4 regions of the Micromonospora sp. WMMD1274 genome follow, and region 3 is predicted to be linked to each of the others. Evidence: riboswitches for the same ligand, from Rfam matches in the RefSeq annotation. Region 3 holds a riboswitch; each other region holds the start of a gene.

Region 1 (4,453 bases), 4.8 Mb from region 3:
GCGAGAGCCTCTGCGTGACGAGTCTCGGCGAGCTGGAGCCGGAGACGATCGACATGAGGTGCCTGGTGCTCATCGGTGCCTCGGCCACCCGCGTCACCGAAAACGGCCAGGTCTGGAGTCCTCGATTCGTGCGGTGATCAGGCGTGGGCGCGCCGCTCGCGGCCGGCCGCGTACAGAAACGACTCGCCGCCGCGAACATCTGGCGCCAGCGCCGGCCCGACGAGGATGACGGCGGCCTGGCGCAGCCCTGCGGCCTCCACCTGCTCACCGATGTCAGCCAGCGTCGCGCGCAGCACGAGTTCACCGGGCTGGGTTGCCCGGGACACCACTACGGCGGGGCAGGTCGCGCCGTAGTGCTCGGCCAGCTCAGCGGCCAGCTCCCGGGTCCGGGTGACCGCCAGGTGCAGTGCCAGCGTCGCGCCGGTCGTCGCGAAGGCAGCGAGCCTCTCCCCTTCGGGCATCGCCGTCGAGCGGGCCTGGGCGCGGGTGAGCACAACAGACTGAGCCAGCTCGGGAACAGTCAGCTCGGCACCCACGATGGCGGCGGCCGCGGCGTAGGCGGGGACGCCCGGAGTGATGTCCCACGGCACCTGGGCCGCGTCGAGCCGACGAGCCTGCTCGTGGACGGCCGAGTACAGCGACGGGTCCCCGGAGCACAGTCGGACCACATTGAGGCCTTCGGCGTGCGCCCGGATCAGCTGCGCGGTGATCTCGTCGAGGTCGAGGTGCTGGGTGTCTACCAGGCGGGCACGCGGGCGGCAATGTCCGAGCACTCCCGCGTCCAGGTAGGTGCCCGCGTACAAGCAGACGTCGGCAGCGTTCAGTAGCCGAACGGCCCGTAGCGTGAGCAGGTCGGCGGCGCCGGGTCCGGCCCCGACGAAGTGGACGGTCATGACGCTCCCTTGGTGACGGACCACTGGCTGACCGCACGCCCCGGCGACCAGCCGGTGAAACGACCGAGCGGTTCGGCTCGCTCGACGTGCAGCCGTATCAGCTCGCCGCCGTGGCGGCGGTAACGCTCCAGCAGGACAGCCTCGGTCTCGGCCGTGACGCCGTGCACGACGAGCCGTCCGCCGGTATGCAACGCCGCCCAGCAGCCGTCCAGCACCCCCGGCGTCGTCGCGCCCCCACCGACGAACACCGCGTCGGGACGTCGCAGGTGGTGCAATGCGTCAGGTGCCCTTGCCTGGACGACTTCGAGCGAGGGCACCCCGTGGCGCTGCGCGTTGGCACGAACCAGGGCGGCCCGATCGGCACGTGGCTCGATCGCGACCGCATGGGCTGTCGGCCACGCGCGCATCCACTCCACCCCGATCGATCCGCTGCCGGCGCCGACATCCCAGAGCAGCTGCCCGGGGGCGGACGACAGCCGCGCCAGTGCGCTGGCGCGCAGGTCGCGCTTGGTGATCTGCCCGGTGTGCTCGAACGCCTCGTCCGGCAGCACCGCTCCGGCCGCCCACCCCTGCCCGGTCCCCCGGACCTGCACGGCCACGACGTTCAGCCTCGGCACATCGGTGACATTCCAGCTGCGCGCTACCGCCTCCACCCGTGACTCCGTCGGCGACCCCAGGTCACCGAGCACGACCAGCCGCGAGTCACCCCAGCGGTGTTCCGCGAGCAACCCCGCGACGGCCGCGGGCGTCGACTCGTCACTGGACAGCACCAGCAGCCGGCGGCCCGCGGCGAGGGCTGGCACAAGCAGCCGGATATCTCGGCCCACGAGGCTGATCACCGTCGTGGTCTCGGCTGGCCAGCCCATCTGCGCCCGCGCAAGAGCGACTGATGACACCGCCGGCACGACCGTCACCCGTTCGGCGCCGAGGATATCCAGCAACGTCGTGCCGATGCCAGACAGAAGCGGATCTCCCGAGGCGAGAGCGACGACCGGCGCACGGCGGCCTTCCAACGTGCTGGCGAGGCTCTCGCGGAGCGGGACGGGCCAGATGACCCGGTCCTGCCCCTTGACCGCAGGCACCGACTCGAGGTGCCGGCGGCCGCCCAGCAGGGTCGCCGCGCTGCGTACCAGTGCTCGGGCCGGTTCGGCCAGACTCACCCAACCATCGGCTCCGAGCCCGACGACGGTGACGTGCGCGCTCATAAAGGTGAACCTTAGCCCCGCGTATTCGGGACCGAGACCCCTGCCCGGACCGTCAGGACAGCGTCTAGGGTGGCTGGCGAAGGTTCGAGGTGCCCCACGCCGACGGCTACGGGGAGAATCTGGGAAGCCGGTGAAAGTCCGGCACAGGGCCCGCTGCGGTGACCCCGGCACAGACCGGGGAAGTCCGAAGACCGGCCTCGATCCGACCCGCGACGCGACCGCGACGCGGACCGCCATGGCAGATCGAGCGGGAGCCCTACATGCCAGCGCAGTACCCCTTCTGTGCCGTCGTCGGCTCTGACGACATGACCCTCGCCCTCACCCTGGTCGCCATCGACCCGCTCATCGGCGGTGTCCTGGTCCGTGGGGAGAAGGGCACCGCCAAGACCACCACCGTCCGGGCACTGGCCCAAGTGCTGCCCCCCGTCCGGGTCTTCGAGGGCGACCGTTTCTCCGTCGACCCGGACGACCCCGCCGCGATGTCTCCCGACGGACCGTTCGAGCCGCGTGCGCGAGTCGTCGAGCGGCGGGTTCGGCTCGTGGAGCTCCCGATCGGTGCCAGCGACGACCGGGTGACCGGCTCCCTTCACCTCGACGCCGCGCTGCGCGACAGTGTCGTCGCCTTCGAGCCGGGTCTGCTGGCTCGTGCCCACCGCGGTCTGCTTTACGTCGACGAGGTGAACCTGCTGCACGATCACCTGGTCGACCTGTTGCTCGACGCTGCAGCCACCGGACGGGTAAGCGTCGAGCGCGACGGCATCTCCGTCGAACACGCCTCCCGGTTCGTGCTGATCGGCACGATGAACCCCGAGGAGGGCGAGCTACGCCCGCAACTGCTGGACCGCTTCGGCCTGACCGTCGAGGTGGCCGCTCCGCGCGACCCGGCCTCGCGCGTGGAGGCCGTTCGCCGCCGACTTGCCTTCGACGCCGACCCCGAGACGTTCACCGCGGCCTGGGCGCCCGCGCAGGCGCAGCTGCGCGCCCGTCTGGCCGAGGCGCAACGCTCGGTGGCAGCGGTGGCGCTCGACACGGAAACGCTGACGGCGATCGCCGAGATCTGCGCCGCGTTCGACGTAGAGGGGCTCCGCGCCGACCTGGTGACCGCCCGGACGGCCGCCGCACACGCCGCCTGGCAGGGACGTGACCAGGTGACCCGCGCGGACATCCGCGTGGCAGCCCGGCTTGCCCTGCCGCACCGGCGTCGGCGCAACCCGTTCGACGAGCCGGGCTTGGACGAGGAGCGCCTCGACCAGCTACTCGGCCGCGACGATCCCGGCCCCGAGGATGACGGCCCGGGTGACGGCCCCGGCGGGACGCCGCACGACGATCGGGCCGAGCAGGCACCCGCGGGCGGCGCATCGGAGTCCCTTCCGCGCTCCGGCGCCGAGCCCGGCCGGCAGGCACCGCCGGCGAATGCGGCGAGCGAGACGGTCACCCCGGCTGGTCAGCCGGTTCGCGCCCGGCTGCTCGTCGTGCACGGCACCGGGAAGGGCCAGTCCGGACGCCGCTCGCAAGCGCGTACCCCTCAGGGCCGCGTCGCCGGGGTGAAACGCGACCGGTCCACCACCGGTCGGCTTCACCTGCCCGCCACCATCGCCGCCGCCGCACCGCACCAGGTTTCCCGTGGCGGCCGCACCACCGGATGCGGCCTCGTGCTGTCCGCCATCGACCTGCGTCGGGCCGAGACCGTCGGTCGGGAATCCAACCTCGTCCTGCTCTGCGTCGACGCGTCCGGGTCGATGGCGGCGCGCCGTCGGATGGAGCAGGTCAAGGCAGCGGTCCTCGCGCTGCTGCTGGACGCCTACCGTCGTCGTGACAAGGTGGCCCTGGTGACGTTCCGCCAGCAAACCGCGGACGTCACGTTGCCGCCGACCGGCTCGGTCGACGTCGCCGCACGCCGTCTGGCGCAGCTGCCCGCCGGCGGACGAACCCCGCTCGCCGAAGGCCTCGAGCAGTCGGCGGGGGTGCTGCGCCGGGAGGCGCTGCGCGACCCGTCGCGCCGTGCCTTGCTCGTGGTCGTCACCGACGGGCGGGCCACTGCCGGGCCTGATGCGCTCGGCCGTGCCCATCGCCACGCCCGGCACCTCGCCGTGTCCGGCGCGCAGAGCGTTGTCGTCGACTGCGAGACAGGCCGCTTCCGGCTCGGGTTGGCGGCTGAGCTCGCCGCCCACCTACGGGCCGAGTACGTGCCGCTCGGCGAGGTGACGGCCGACGGTCTCACCGGTGTGGTGCGCGCCGCGACCGCCCGTGAGGCGGTGGCCTGATGCCGCAGGGAAAGCCGCTCGTCGTGCCGGAAGACGGGCTCAGCACGCGGCAGCGTCGCAACCGCCCGCTGCTGATGGTCCACACCGGTAA
Region 2 (4,453 bases), 4.8 Mb from region 3:
TACCTGTGCCACACCGTCGACGGCCACCCCATGGTCGGGGCCCTCGACGCGGACGCCGCGATGACGCCACGCCTCACCCTGGCCTACCGGCGGCCCACCCTGGTCGACGACCAGCTCCTCGGGCCGGCCGGCGCCGCCGCGACCGCGCACGAGTTCCACCGCACGACGGTCACCCCGGTGCACGGCGACCGGCCGGCCTGGACGGTCGACGCCGAGCCCGTCGGTTATGCCGGCCCCACCCTGAGCGCGTCCTACTTGCACGTGCACTGGGCCGGTCACCCTCACCTCGCCCAATCCTTCGCCGACGCCGTCGCGTCGCAAGCCCGCCCCGCCCCTCGCGCCTTGGTGCCGCCCGGGCCGGCATCGGTGGTGTGCCCGCCGCCGGCCGACACGGAGGCCGAGATCGGCAACGATCTGCTCGACCTCGCGGACGACAGGAGCCGGCGGCCTCGCCCGGACTGGCTTGACCAGTCACTTTGCGACGGTATCGCCGCCTGCACCAGCTACCCCGACACCACGGCGGCGCAGCAGACAGTGGCACGGCGCCACGACCGCCGCCCCGATGACGTCCTCGTCACCGCCGGGGCCACCGAGGCGTTCTTCCTGCTCGCCCGCGCCCGACCGTGGCAACGCCCGGTCGTCGTACATCCGCAGCTCACCATGCCGGACGTTGCCTTGCGCACCGCTGCCCACGTCCTCTGCCGGCCCGAGAACGGCTTCGCCCTGGAACCGGATTCCATCCCCACGAACGCGGACCTCGTGGTCATCAGCAACCCCACCGACCCGACGGGTCGGCTGCACCCGGCTGCGACGATCCGTGCGCTGTGCCGACCTGGGCGGGTGGTGGTAGTCGACGAATCCTTGATGGATTTCGTGCCCGGCCAGCCAGACAGTCTGGCCGAGCACCGAGTCACGGGTCTGCTGGTCATCCGTACTCTCACCAAGCTATGGTCCATGCCCGGCATCCGCGCCGGCTACGTCATCGGCGACCCGGCCTTACTCGCCGACCTGCGCGCGCAGCAGCCGCCGTGGTCGGTCAGCACCCCGGCCCTGCACGCCATCGCGGCGACCGCCAGTCCCGAGGCAACACGCGAGGCCAGACGGCAAGCACATCGAGTCGAGCAGCACCGGCGGGTCCTCGTCGATGGGCTCAACGCACTCGGCATCGAGGTCGCCGCCTCCAATGCCCCGTTCGTACTCGCGCGGCTGGGGTCCGCCGCCCGTATCCGGCTGCACGGCGACGGCATCGCCGTGCGTCGCGTCGACAGCGTTCCCGGTCTGGACGACACCTGGGTCCGCATCACCGTGCCCGAGCCCGCGGCCACCCGCCACCTGATCACCGCACTGGGAGTCCACACCGCATGGAGATGAACGTCACCGGACGCTGCGTCCTCCTCCTGGACGGCGCCGACCACGCCGTCCCGATCGTCGCGGGACTGCTGCGCGACGGTGCCGACGTGACCGTCCATGCCGCCACAGTCTGCGCCGCCCTAGAGGACCTCGCCCAACGCGGCCGCCTCAGGTTGACCGCCGAGCCCGTCGACGAGACAACCTTCGACCTGGTCATCCGCTCCGTTACGCGACCGCAACGCCAGCCTGCCACCGCACCCACGGACACCGGCCGCGTGACGCTTGTCGGCGCCGGACCGGGCGACGCCGGCCTGGTGACGGTCGCCGGACGAGCCGCGATCGAAACCGCCGACGTCGTCGTCGCCGACCGGCTCGCCCCCTGGGAGTCGCTGGCCTGGGCGCCTCCGGGCGTGCAGGTCATCGACGTGTCGAAGATCCCGTTCGGACGCTCGACCAGCCAGGAGGAGATCAACCGGCTCCTCGTCGAGCACGCGAAGTCCGGCAAGCACGTCGTGCGGCTCAAGGGCGGTGACTCGTACGTGTTCGGCCGCGGTTTTGAAGAGGTCCAGGCCTGCACCGCCGCTGACGTCCCGGTCACAGTGCTGCCCGGAGTCACCTCCAGCGTCGCGGCACCCGAGCTGGCCGGTATCCCGGTCACCCACCGCGGCCTCGCCCAGGGATTCACCGTGATATCCGGCCACGTTCCGCCCGGCCACTCGGCTTCCACGCTGGACTACGCCGCACTGGCACAATCCGGTACCACCCTGGTCGTGCTGATGGGTGTGCGGACCCTGCCAGCCATCGCCGAGGCCCTGCTGGACGGCGGGCTGGTCCCCGACACCCCGTGCGCCCTCGTGACCGACGCCAGTCTGGCCAGCCAACGGGTTGTCCGTAGCACGCTGGCCCGCGTCGCCACCGATGCCGCAGCAACCGGCGTCGGTGCCCCGGCCGTCGCCGTCATCGGTGCGGTAGCCGCCCTCGTACCGTGACCACCTGAGTACACAAGCACCGGCGCTACGCCTTCAGGTGAGCTCGCCGCTCTGCTAGCCTCGTGTCACCTTGCTGATGGAAGCCGGTGCAAATCCGGCGCAGTCGCGCTACTGTGACGCCGCTCGCGGCGAAGCCAGACCCTCCAGCCAAGGCGAACATCCGTCGATGGGACGCTGAATCCCCAAGGAGTGTCACATGCCTCAGGCCACCACGGCAGTACCGGCCCTTCCCCGCATCCCGGTCTCCGCTCTCGCTCCGTGGGCGGGCTTCTTCTCCCTACTCGCCCTCGTGGTGCTGTTCTTCGTCGGTGCCGAGCAGGGTGCTTTCTCGGTCATTGAGGGCACGATGGTTCACGAGTTTGTCCACGACGCTCGCCACGTCATGGGCTATCCCTGCCACTGACCTCCGCGCGTCATTCGGCCCGGATTCCTGTCCAGGCCCGGCACCGAATTCTCCTCTCTTCAAAGACATCGCTGACAGATTGTGTTGCCCGCGGTGCTGTCTTCACGATCGGGACCCGAGATGACCCCCCGTACCTTTCTGCTCCGAGGTTTGGTCGCCGGTGCCCTCGCCGGCTTCGCGGCCTTCCTCATCGCCTCCGCCATCGCCGAACCCGAGATCAACGCTGCCATCGCTATTGAAGAGGCCGCCTCAGTCGCAGCCGAGCACAGTCACGACGCCACGGCGGCGGGCGACCACAGCCATGGCGAGGCCGCCGACGTCTCCCGCGCCACTCAGTCCACGTGGGGCCTGGCCACCGGCACGATCCTGCTCGGCACGGCCCTGGGTGGCGCCAGTGCGCTCGCCGCGGCATTCGCGCTCGGCCGGCTGGGCTCCCTTTCGCCACGCTCCTCGACTGCCCTGGTCACAGCCACCGGGTTCGTCACGACGGCCCTCGTGCCCTTCCTCAAATACCCGTCCACCCCACCGGCGGTCGGTAGCGGCGACACCATCGGGGAGCGCACCGCCCTGTACTTCGGGTTCTGGACGATCAGCCTCACCGCCGCGATCGCGGCGGTCATGTTGGCGCGCCGTCTGCTGGCCCGGCTCGGCGCGTTCGCCAGCGTCGTGGTCGCTTGCGGCGGGTACCTCGTCGTCGTGGTCACCGCCGCCCTGATCCTGCCGACGGTCAACGAGGTCGGCAACTTCCCGGCCGACACGCTCTGGTATTTCCGCCGCGAGTCGATCCTCACCATCGCCACCCTATGGGCGGTGCTCGGCGTGGTCCTGACCGGCCTGGTCGGGCGCGACGCGGACCGGGCCGCCGAGGCTCAGCGTCGCCGCGAACTCGCCGCCTCCCTGTAGGACGTCGACCGGCCGGATCGCAGGGGCCGCGGTACCGCTGTGCCATCGCTGCGGCCCGCTTAGCGTGCCGGCTGCGCTCGAACCCAGGCGTAAGCCGTTTCCACCTCGGCAACGACACTGACGCTCGTCGGCGTGCCGGCCCGCCGCACGACAACGACAGGAAGCCCTCGCTCGGCCGCAACGTCCAGTTTGGCTACCGTATGATCCCCGCCTGAGTCCTTCGTCACCAGGACATCCACGTCGGCCATCACTCCACGCTCATGCTCGAGCGGGTAGGGCCCGCGGCTCTGCAGGACCGTCCAACGGACAGGCAGCAGGATCTCGGGTGGGTCGACCACGCGCACCAGGCACCGGTGTTCACGCAGCGGGTCGGCGAAGCGGTGCAGCGACTGGCGGCCAATGGTCAGGAACGGCCGCTCGCCCAGTTGCGCGGCCACCCCCGCGGCCTCATCGTGGTCGTCGACCCAGTGCCACGTCCCGGCGTCGGGTCGCGTCGACCACCCGGGGCGCTCTAGGCGCAGCAACGGCACCCCCGCGCGGCGGCACGCCTCCGCAGCGTTTGCGCTGATCCGCTCGGCGAACGGATGGGTGGCATCGACCACCACATCCACCGCCTCGGCGTCGAGATAGCCGACGAGTCCGTCCACCCCCCCGAACCCGCCTACCCGCACCTCACCGACGGGACGCCGCGGACGAGCCACCCGGCCGGCGAGCGACGTCACCACCTCGTCGCCGGCGAACACCAATCTATCGGCCAGCGAACGCGCCTCCCGCGTCCCACCCAGCACCAGCACCCTCACCCGTCCGC
Region 3 (4,453 bases):
GGCGGCGCCGAGCGCGGGACCGATCGCCACGGCCGGGGTGAAGGAGCCGGCGTGGGCGGCGAACCCGGCGACGGCAGCCGCGGCGGTGGCGATCACGGCGGCCAGGCCGGCGCGGCGCGGCAGCAGGTGGAGCTGGAGGAAGTACAGTGGAAAGGCCACCCAGATCGCGTCGGGGGACAGGCCCAGCAGCAACAGCCACACGGCGCCCACGGCGGCCAGCCACCACGCGGCGGTCCGCCGCGAGCGGCGGATGCGGGGAAGGAACGGCCCGGCGGCGTACGTCAGGCCGAACGCCGCCGCAGCAGCGACGATCAGTCCGGCGTGGGGCCGGTCGACGGCCACCGCCCGGCCGGCGGCCAGGACGAGCAGGCCGGCGATCAGCAGGTGAAGGCACCAGGCCAGGGCCCGGATGGTCGGCGTCAGGACGGGGGCAGCGGTGCTCACAGTGCGTCCCACGTTACCGAGGCAGGCGGCCCGGGGGCCTCTATCGAAAGTTAGAACCCGGGTGCCGTCTTCCGGCCCGCGAAGTGCCGTCCTACGCCAGACGCGCACACGGGCGTCGGCAGCGATGGTGGATCCATACCGCTTCCACCGCTGGAAAGGACAGGCCGAGGCCGTGTTCGTCGCCTGGAGAGATCTGAAGTTCGCCAAGGGGCGCTTTGCCCTGATGGGGACCGTCATCGTGTTGATCACCCTGCTGGTCGGGCTGCTGTCCGGGTTGACGGCCGGACTGGGCCAGCAGAACGTCTCGGCCATCACCGGCCTGCCCGCCGACAGGATCGCCTTCCAGGCACCCGGCGACGGCCAGAGTGTGTCGTACTCCAACTCCACGGTCACCGAGAAGCAGTGGGAGCAGTGGGCCGAGGCTCCCGGAGTCACCGGTGCCGAGCCGCTGGGCATCACCACCACCAAGGCCACCGCCGGGGACAGAAGCGCCGGGGTCTCCGCCTTCGGCGTCCGGCCCGGCTCCCGCCTGGCCCCCGACAGCGGCAGGATCGACGGGCGCTCGGCAGTGCTGTCCACCAAGGCCGCCGACGACCTCGGCGTGCAGGCCGGTGACTCGATCACGCTGGCCGCGCAGCAACTCACAGTGGCTGCAGTACGGGGCGACGCCTCCTTCAGCCACACCCCTGTGGTGTGGACCAGCTTGGACGCGTGGCAGCGGATCGCGCCTCCCACCGGCACCGGTGGCGGTGGCCCGACGGCCACCGTCGTCGCCCTGACCACCACCTCGGGGGCCGATCTGGCGGCCATCGACCGGCAGGCGGGCACCGAGACGGTCTCCGTCGACGACTCGCTGTCCGCGATCGGCTCCTACACCTCCGAGAACGGCTCCCTACAGTTGATGCGCGGCTTCCTGTTCGCCATCTCCGCCCTGGTCATCGGTGCCTTCTTCACCGTCTGGACCATCCAGCGCAGCGGTGACGTCGCCGTGCTGAAGGCACTCGGCGCCTCCACCGCCAACCTTCTCAAGGACGCCCTCGGACAGGCCGTCGTCCTGCTCACCGGCGGCACCCTGCTCGGCACCGGCATCGCCGCCGCCCTCGGCGCCCTCGTCGCCGGGTCCGCGGTGCCGTTCCTCCTGACCCCGGTGACCGTCCTGCTCCCCGCGGCCGTGATCGTCATTCTCGGCGCGCTCGGAGCCGCTCTGTCCATCCGCCGCATCACCTCCGTCGACCCGCTGACCGCCCTGGGGAGCGCCCGATGAGCCTGAACCTGACCGACGTCACCCTCACCTACCCCGACGGCGAGGGCCGCCTGACCGCCCTCGACCGCGTCACCCTGGACGTACCCAAGGGCAGCCTGACCGCCGTGATCGGCCCTTCCGGCTCCGGCAAGTCCAGCCTCCTCGCGGTCGCCGCCACCCTCATCACCCCCGACTCCGGCACCGTCACCGTCGACGGCACCCCCACCACCGGCATGATCAGGAGCGAACTCGCCGACCTGCGCCGCCGCAGGATCGGCATCGTCTTCCAGCAGCCCAACCTGCTGCCCTCCCTCACCGCCGCCGAGCAGCTCCAGGTCATGGCCCACATCGACGGCCGCCCGCCGGCCACGGCCCGCACCCGCGCCATGGAACTCCTCGACGCGGTCGGCCTCGCCGGCCAGGCCGACCGCCGGCCCCACCAGCTCTCCGGCGGCCAGCGCCAGCGCGTCAACATCGCCCGCGCCCTGATGAACGACCCCACCGTGCTGCTCGTCGACGAACCCACCAGCGCCCTCGACCACGAACGCGGCGCCGCCGTCATCGACCTGATCACCCGCCTCACCCACCAGCAGGCCACCGCCACCGTCCTGGTCACCCACGACCGCACGCTCCTCACCGCCGCCGACCAGATCGCCGAGGTCCACGACGGCCGCCTCCACCTTCCGGCACCGGCCCGCTGAAGCGGCGCGACCCACGAGCTGTCCGGCCCGCAGCAGCAACCCGGCGTACGCCGGGACGCCGGCCCGTCCCCGGCCGGCGGGAACGCGGTCGCGGCCGACGGAATGTGAGACCGCCGACTCCGCCGCTCGTCACGGCACGTGTGCGGCTCCTGGCGCATTGACACCGGGGCTACGGCCACATAAGACTGTCGCGACAACTGAATCACCGCGTGTACGTGCGGGGGAAGACCGGTCGAAATCCGGCGCTGGCCCGCAACGGTAGGCCGTCCAGTGAACTCTGGCGGCGAGCCCGAATACCCGTCGTACGCGTGAATCCGCTCCCCACCCGTCGTGGCCCACGGGTCGGAGTCCCGACCGACCCGGCGTTGCCGCATCGGCCGGGCTTTCGACGACCGCCGGGCCGGAAAGGCGCTTCCGATGGTCGTCCGCCGAAGCCGGCACCGCCTGCTCGCGCTCCTCTGCGGCGTGCTCGCCGCCTCATCCTCACCACACCGGCCGTCGCCGCACCCGAGCGCGCCGCCCTCACCCGCCCCGAGGCCGCCGCCGGCTGGCTCGCCCGGCAACTGGTCGACGGGGAACGCTTCGAGGCGGTCTTCGACGGCGTCGCCTACCCCGACCAGGGGCTGACCCTCGACGCCGTGTTCGCCTTCGCCGCCGCGGGCGCCGCCGACGACTACAGCGCCGACGCGCTGGCCTGGGTCACCCGGCCGGACATCCGCGACGGATACGTCGGCGACGGCGTCGCCGAGGCGTACGCGGGCGCGACAGCCAAGCTCGCCCTCGCCGTGCAGGTGCGCGGCGGCGACCCGGCCGACGTCGGCGGGGTCGACCTGATCGCCCGGCTGCGCTCGCTCCAGACGCCGGCCGGCCGGTTCAGCGACCGGTCCGCGTACGGCGACTACAGCAACGCGTTCAGCCAGTCCTTCGCGCTGCTGGCGCTGGACCGCACAGCGGCCGGGGCGCCACCGGCGGCGGCCGCCTGGCTGGCCGGCACCCGATGCCCGGACGGCGGCTACCCGCTGCTGCCCGCGCAACCGGTCTGCGTGTCCGACGTGGACGCGACCGCGCTCGCGACGCAGGCGCTGCGCGCCGCGGGGCGTCCGGCCGACGCCGCCGCCGGGCTGCGCTGGCTCGTGTCCGTCCAAGGTGCCGACGGCGGCTTCGCCAACGCCGCCGGCACGCCGAACGCCAACAGCACCGGCCTCGCCGCGCAGGCCCTGCGCGACGGCAGCCGGCCCCTGGCCTGGGCGCGCGCCCGGGCGTTCCTCGCCGGACTCCAGGTCGGCTGCGCCGGGGCGCCGGCGGACCGGGGCGCTGTCGACTTCGACGGCGGCGGCTTCGACCCGGCCACCGCACCGCGGGCCACCGCCCAGGCCGTCCTCGGTCTCACCGGGACCGGGTACGCCCGCCTGTCCGCCGCCGGTGCCGAACCCGGCGCGCCGGCGCTCGCCTGCCCGTGAACCCCCTCGCCGCTCACCCGATCACAGGAGGACCCGTGTTCCGTCACCGTTCCACAGTCCGCACCTGGCTGGCCGGCCTGCTGGCCGCCGCCGTGGCGGGCGTCGCGCTGACCGCCGCCGAACCCGCGCCCCGGGCGGCGCACGCCGCCGCCTGCGTCGGCACCTCGGGAGTCACAGTGGTCGTCGACTTCGCCGCGCTCGGCGGCGGCGTCCAGGTCGGATGTGCCCCGGGTGACCCGGCCACCGGCCTGGCCGCGCTGCAGGCCGCCGGCTTCACAGTCACCGGCACCGCCCGCTGGGGCCTGGCCTTCGTCTGCCGGATCAACGGCAAGCCCACCGCCGCGACCGAGCCGTGCGTCAACACCCCGCCGGTCACGGCGTACTGGTCGTACTGGCACGCCCCCAGCGGCGGCTCCTGGTCCTACAGCACGTCCGGGGCGACCAGCTACAACCCCGCGCCGGGCAGTGTCGAGGGCTGGTCCTTCGGCGCCGGCGCCCCGCCGAGCATCGCCGCTCCCTAGGTGTGACCAGCGGCGCACCGGGTGCCGGCCGCTGCTCTGGCGTCGTCGCGCGCCCGGGCGGTACGGTGTCGGCACCCGGTGCGC
Region 4 (4,453 bases), 4.8 Mb from region 3:
TGATGCGGACGTGGGACTCGCTCAGTTGGGCCTGGGTGAGCCACTCCTCGTCTTGGCCGCCCGCAGCGATGAGTGTGTGGATCAGCGCGATGCCCGATGTGGTGTCGGGGTCCTCGCCCTCGACCGCCGGCAGCGGATCCAAGCCCGGGATCTCGCCGGGCGCGCCGAGGTCGTAGCCGGCCGCACGCATGCGACGCAGCAGCCGGATCGCGGATACGGGCGTATCTAGGCCGACCGCGTTGCCGATCCGGCTGTGCTTGGTCGGATAGGCCGACAGCACGAGCGCGACCTTGCGCTGGGCGGGCGCCACGTGCCGCAGCCGCGCGTGGTTCACCGCGATGTTGGCGACCCGGGCGCACCGCTCAGCGTCGGTCTCGTAGCGGGGCAGGCCGTCGTCATCGACCTCCTTGAACGAGAACGGGACGGTGATCAGCCGGCCGTCGAACTCGGGAATGGCGATCTGGGTGGCCGAGTCCAGCGGGGTGACGCCGTCGTCGGAGGCCTCCCACCAGGCCTTCGTCGAGGTCAGCGCGAGTGCCTGCAGTACGGGGACGTCCAGTGTCCGGAGCCGTTCGACGTCCCACGACTCGTCGTCCCCGCCGGCGCCGACCGCGGCAGGTTTGGAGCCTCCGGCCGCGAGCACGGTGACGATGATCGCGTCGAGGGTGGCGAGTTCGTCGAACAGGTCGTCGGGGGCCGCGCGCAGCGACGATACGAAGATGGGGACGCCGGTGGCCTTACCGGTGGCGTCGACCGCATCGGCCAGGTCGCGGGCGAAGCTGTGGTTGCCGCTCACCTCATGGGCCCGGTAGTACACGATGCCGACGCGCGGCCGGTCGCCGGCCGCCTTACGGGATACCCCCCACTCGGGCAGCACTGCCGGGGGATCGAAGCCCTCGCCGGTCAGCAGCACGGTGTCGGATAGGAAGGCGTGCAGCTGCCGCAGGTTCTCCGGGCCGCCTTCGGCGAGGTAACGGTGAGCTTCGGCGCACACCCCGATCGGAGCTGTCGACAGTTCCATCAGGGCGGCGTTGGGCGTACGTTCACCGCCGAGCACCACGCAGGGACGGCCGGACGCGTGGACTAGCGCGGTGAGGTCGCGAACGTCCTCGGGTGATCCGAGCACACGCAGCACGACGAGATCCGCGTCGGCGACGAGCGCGTCGCGGCGCTCGTCGCTGGCCCGGGCGGGGTTCAGCCAGGAGTAGCCCGCGGCGCTGGCACGTGCCGAGAGCAGGTCGGTGTCCGAGGTCGACATCAGAGCGATACGGGTCATGCTTCTCCTTCCATGGGCGTAGGCATGCGCAGGTCGTGGACGGGCAGGCCAGCACCTAGGTGCTGGCGAACCAGCCGCTCGGCGCTGTCGGGGCCCACCGGGCCGTACCAGGTGCCGTCGGGATGCACCACGACCACCGGCCCGTGGTTGCACGGGAACAGGCAACCGGTCTGCGCCATGAGGACGTCGGCATCGGTGAGGCCCGCCGCCACGAGACAGCGGAGGATCTCTGAGTACGTCTTGTCCGCCCCATGGGCGCTGCACCGCGGGCCACGACAGACCAACAAGTGATGTCGGTACCGCGGCGGCCTCTCCCAGGCCGGTGACGAGAGCGGCGCCTCGCCGCCAGTGATGGTGCGCCCGCCGAGTTCGATCAGCGGCGGGTCAACCTGCTGTCGACGCCAGTGGCCGGCGACCCGCCCGATCCAGGATCGCGCATACGCACGCTCATCTGTGCTCACCGCCTCCAGCTGGATGGCGCGGACGCCGTCAGCGTGCAGTCGATTGAGCAGGTGGGTCAGCGTCGGTTCACCGCCTTGCAGAAAGGCCAGCTGAGCACCGGCGGCTTGCGCCCGCCGGTGCAACTGGTCGGTGCGGGCGGCGTCCTGCAGCAGCGTCGCAACATGGACGAGCACGCTCACGGCTGCCGCTGCCCCGTCGCACGGTCGGTGAGGTTGTACCGCTCGACGGCGGCTGAAGGTGCGCGCACGTGTTCCCCTTACGAGGTCGGGGGCTGTTTCGCGAAGCCCGGTCAGACCAGACGGCGGGTGCCGTGAGGGCCAGCAGGTCTTCGGACTCGGGATCGTCCGGACGGAGCGCCTTCCCAGACCGGTTGGTCCAGTGGCATCGTGTTCCGCCCGTCACCCACACCGCTGCGCGTCAGTCCCGGATTCGCACCGGGTTCCCTGGCTCATCGCTGAGTTCGACTGGCGAGAGGACCGTAGCAGCCCAGCCGTCGGGCAGGGAACCGCCGGATCCTGGCACCATGGCACCATGACCCCACGCACCCGACGTGACCGGTGTCCCGGCCTGCTGCGTCCGTGGATTGCCGAGGACGGCGCACTGATCCGCGTACGGTTGCCGGGGGGTACCCTTCCCACCGGCGCGCTCGTCGCTCTATCAAACGTGGCCGAGCAGCACGGCGACGGTGCGATACGTCTGACCAGCCGCGCCAACCTCCAGCTGCGGGGCTTTGACCACGACGGCGAGTTTCTGCCCGACCCGGTCGTTGGCGCGGTGATGGCCACGGGTCTGCTCCCAATGCCGTCCCACGAGCGGGTGCGCAACATCATGGTCTCGCCGCTGACCGGACGGGCCGGTGGACGGGCCGACCTGCGGCCGGTCGTGCGCCGACTGGATGAACTGGTGTGCGCCGAGGCCGGTCTCGCCGGGCTGCCCGGCCGATTCCTGTTCGTCCTCGACGACGGGCGCGGCGACGTCGCTGGACGCGACCTCGACCTCGGCCTGGTCGCCGTCGACGCCGACCGTGCCCAGATCCGCGCCAGCCGCTCGGCCTGGGGCGATGTGGTGACCCTCGACCGGGCCGCGCCGGCCCTGACGAGGCTCGCCGCTCGTTTCGTCGAGGCCGCCGGAACGCAGCGGGGGTCCCCGTGGCACGTTGACGAGCTGCCAGGAGGCGGCGAAACCCTGCTGGGCAACCGCATCGAGGCCCTCCCCGGCACCCGGGTGGCCACCGGCCCGCCGGCCCTTGGCAGGATCACTCAGGACGACGGGCGCCACGCGCTGCACCTCGCCGTGCCCGGCAGCGGCCTGGACCGGCGCCTGGTGAACGAGATTGCCGCCTGGGGCGCCCCGCACGTCGTCGTCACACCGTGGCGCACACTGATCGTGCCCGACCTGGAGAAAGCATGACCCTCGCCCCACCGACACGCCGCTACGATTACGTGACCGACGGCGCGCAGATCTACGTCGACTCGTTCGCGACCATCCGCGCCGAGGCCGACCTGTCGGGCATCCCGGTCAACGCGGAGAAGGTCGCGGTCCGGATGATCCACGCGTGCGGGCAGACCGACCTGGCTCGCGACCTGGTCATCCACCCGGCGCTGGTCGCCACGGCCCGCTCGGCGCTGCGGTCGGGCGCCCCGATCCTCACCGATGCCCACATGGTCGCCGCGGGCGTGACCCGGGCCCGACTGCCGCGCGACAACGAGGTCCGCTGCCTGCTGCGCGACCCGCGCGTCCCCGGCCTCGCCCAGGGCTGGTCGACCACGCGCTCGGCCGCCGCCGTCTCGCTGTGGGCCGAACACCTCCAAGGCGCCGTCGTCGCGTTCGGCAACGCGCCAACCGCGCTGTTCCACCTGCTGGAGATGCTGCGCGACGGCGCACCGCGGCCGGCGGCGGTCATCGGCACCCCGGTCGGCTTCATCGGGGCCGCTGAGGCCAAGCAGGCGCTGATCGACCTTGCCGGCGACGACCCGAACCTCGACGTGCCATACCTCGTCGTCACCGGCCGCCGCGGCGGCTCGGCGATGGCCGCCTCGGCCCTCAACGCCCTCGCACAGGAGCAGGAATGAGTGGCGTCCTCTACGGCGTCGGCGTCGGCCCCGGCGATCCCGAACTGATCACGCTCAAGGCCGCCCGGATCATCGGCGCGGCGGACGTGGTGGCCTACCACCAAGGCGTCGGCAAGAGCTCCAACGCCCGGCGGATCGCGGCTGGTCTGCTGCCCGACGGCGTGGTCGAGGAGGCCCTCGTCTACCCGGTCACGACGCAGGCGACCGATCATCCGGGCGGGTATGCCGGCGCGATGGCCGACTTCTACCTCGAGTGCGCCGAGCGCCTGCGTCACCACCTGATCGCCGACCGCGACGTCGTCGTGCTGTCCGAGGGGGACCCGATGCTCTACGGGTCGTTCATGTACCTGCACGACCGTCTAGCCGAGGAATTCCAGACTCACGTCATCGCCGGTGTCCCGGCGTTCGCGGCCGCCACCGCCACCACCGCGCTTCCCCTGGTGCGCCAGACCGACGTGCTCACGGTGCTGCCGGGCACCCTGCCCGAGCCCGAGCTGGCACGGCGCCTGGCCGACACCGACGGCGCGGTGATCATGAAGCTCGGCCGCACCTTCGCCAAGGTCCGCTCAGCGCTGCAGCAGGCTGGCCGCATCAAGGGTTCCTGGTACGTCGAGCGCGCCTCGATGGACGCCGAACGGGTGCT

What was found. Region 3 has a riboswitch for cobalamin ahead of ACN27D_RS24985 (peptidase). Riboswitches for the same ligand answer to the same signal wherever they lie in the genome.
Region 1: linked by a shared signal. The riboswitch ahead of ACN27D_RS01660 (VWA domain-containing protein) and the one ahead of ACN27D_RS24985 (peptidase) in region 3 are both predicted to bind cobalamin.
Region 2: linked by a shared signal. The riboswitch ahead of ACN27D_RS01685 (CbtB domain-containing protein) and the one ahead of ACN27D_RS24985 (peptidase) in region 3 are both predicted to bind cobalamin.
Region 4: linked by a shared signal. The riboswitch ahead of ACN27D_RS01630 ((2Fe-2S) ferredoxin domain-containing protein) and the one ahead of ACN27D_RS24985 (peptidase) in region 3 are both predicted to bind cobalamin.

Annotation. Positions count from the first base shown of each region.
Region 1 is NZ_JBMHMG010000001.1:443,870-448,322, forward strand. Features, by position in the region: gene ACN27D_RS01645 (precorrin-2 C(20)-methyltransferase) at 1-137, shown strand, start outside; gene cobM (precorrin-4 C(11)-methyltransferase) at 138-893, opposite strand; gene cbiE (precorrin-6y C5,15-methyltransferase (decarboxylating) subunit CbiE) at 890-2,098, opposite strand; cobalamin riboswitch at 2,169-2,312, shown strand; gene ACN27D_RS01660 (VWA domain-containing protein) at 2,359-4,362, shown strand; gene cobO (cob(I)yrinic acid a,c-diamide adenosyltransferase) at 4,362-4,453, shown strand, end outside.
Region 2 is NZ_JBMHMG010000001.1:449,859-454,311, forward strand. Features, by position in the region: partial or broken gene ACN27D_RS01670 (cobyrinate a,c-diamide synthase) at 1-309, shown strand, start outside; gene cobC (Rv2231c family pyridoxal phosphate-dependent protein CobC) at 370-1,371, shown strand; gene cobA (uroporphyrinogen-III C-methyltransferase) at 1,524-2,339, shown strand; adenosylcobalamin (AdoCbl) riboswitch at 2,412-2,487, shown strand; gene ACN27D_RS01685 (CbtB domain-containing protein) at 2,536-2,742, shown strand; gene ACN27D_RS01690 (CbtA family protein) at 2,836-3,645, shown strand; gene ACN27D_RS01695 (cobalt-precorrin-6A reductase) at 3,705-4,445, opposite strand.
Region 3 is NZ_JBMHMG010000001.1:5,255,488-5,259,940, forward strand. Features, by position in the region: gene ACN27D_RS24970 (sensor histidine kinase) at 1-444, opposite strand, end outside; gene ACN27D_RS24975 (ABC transporter permease) at 569-1,708, shown strand; gene ACN27D_RS24980 (ABC transporter ATP-binding protein) at 1,705-2,388, shown strand; cobalamin riboswitch at 2,544-2,707, shown strand; gene ACN27D_RS24985 (peptidase) at 2,754-3,848, shown strand; gene ACN27D_RS24990 (hypothetical protein) at 3,884-4,369, shown strand.
Region 4 is NZ_JBMHMG010000001.1:438,698-443,150, forward strand. Features, by position in the region: gene cobN (cobaltochelatase subunit CobN) at 1-1,276, opposite strand, end outside; gene ACN27D_RS01630 ((2Fe-2S) ferredoxin domain-containing protein) at 1,273-1,917, opposite strand; cobalamin riboswitch at 2,041-2,222, opposite strand; gene ACN27D_RS01635 (sulfite reductase subunit beta) at 2,270-3,148, shown strand; gene ACN27D_RS01640 (precorrin-8X methylmutase) at 3,145-3,810, shown strand; gene ACN27D_RS01645 (precorrin-2 C(20)-methyltransferase) at 3,807-4,453, shown strand, end outside.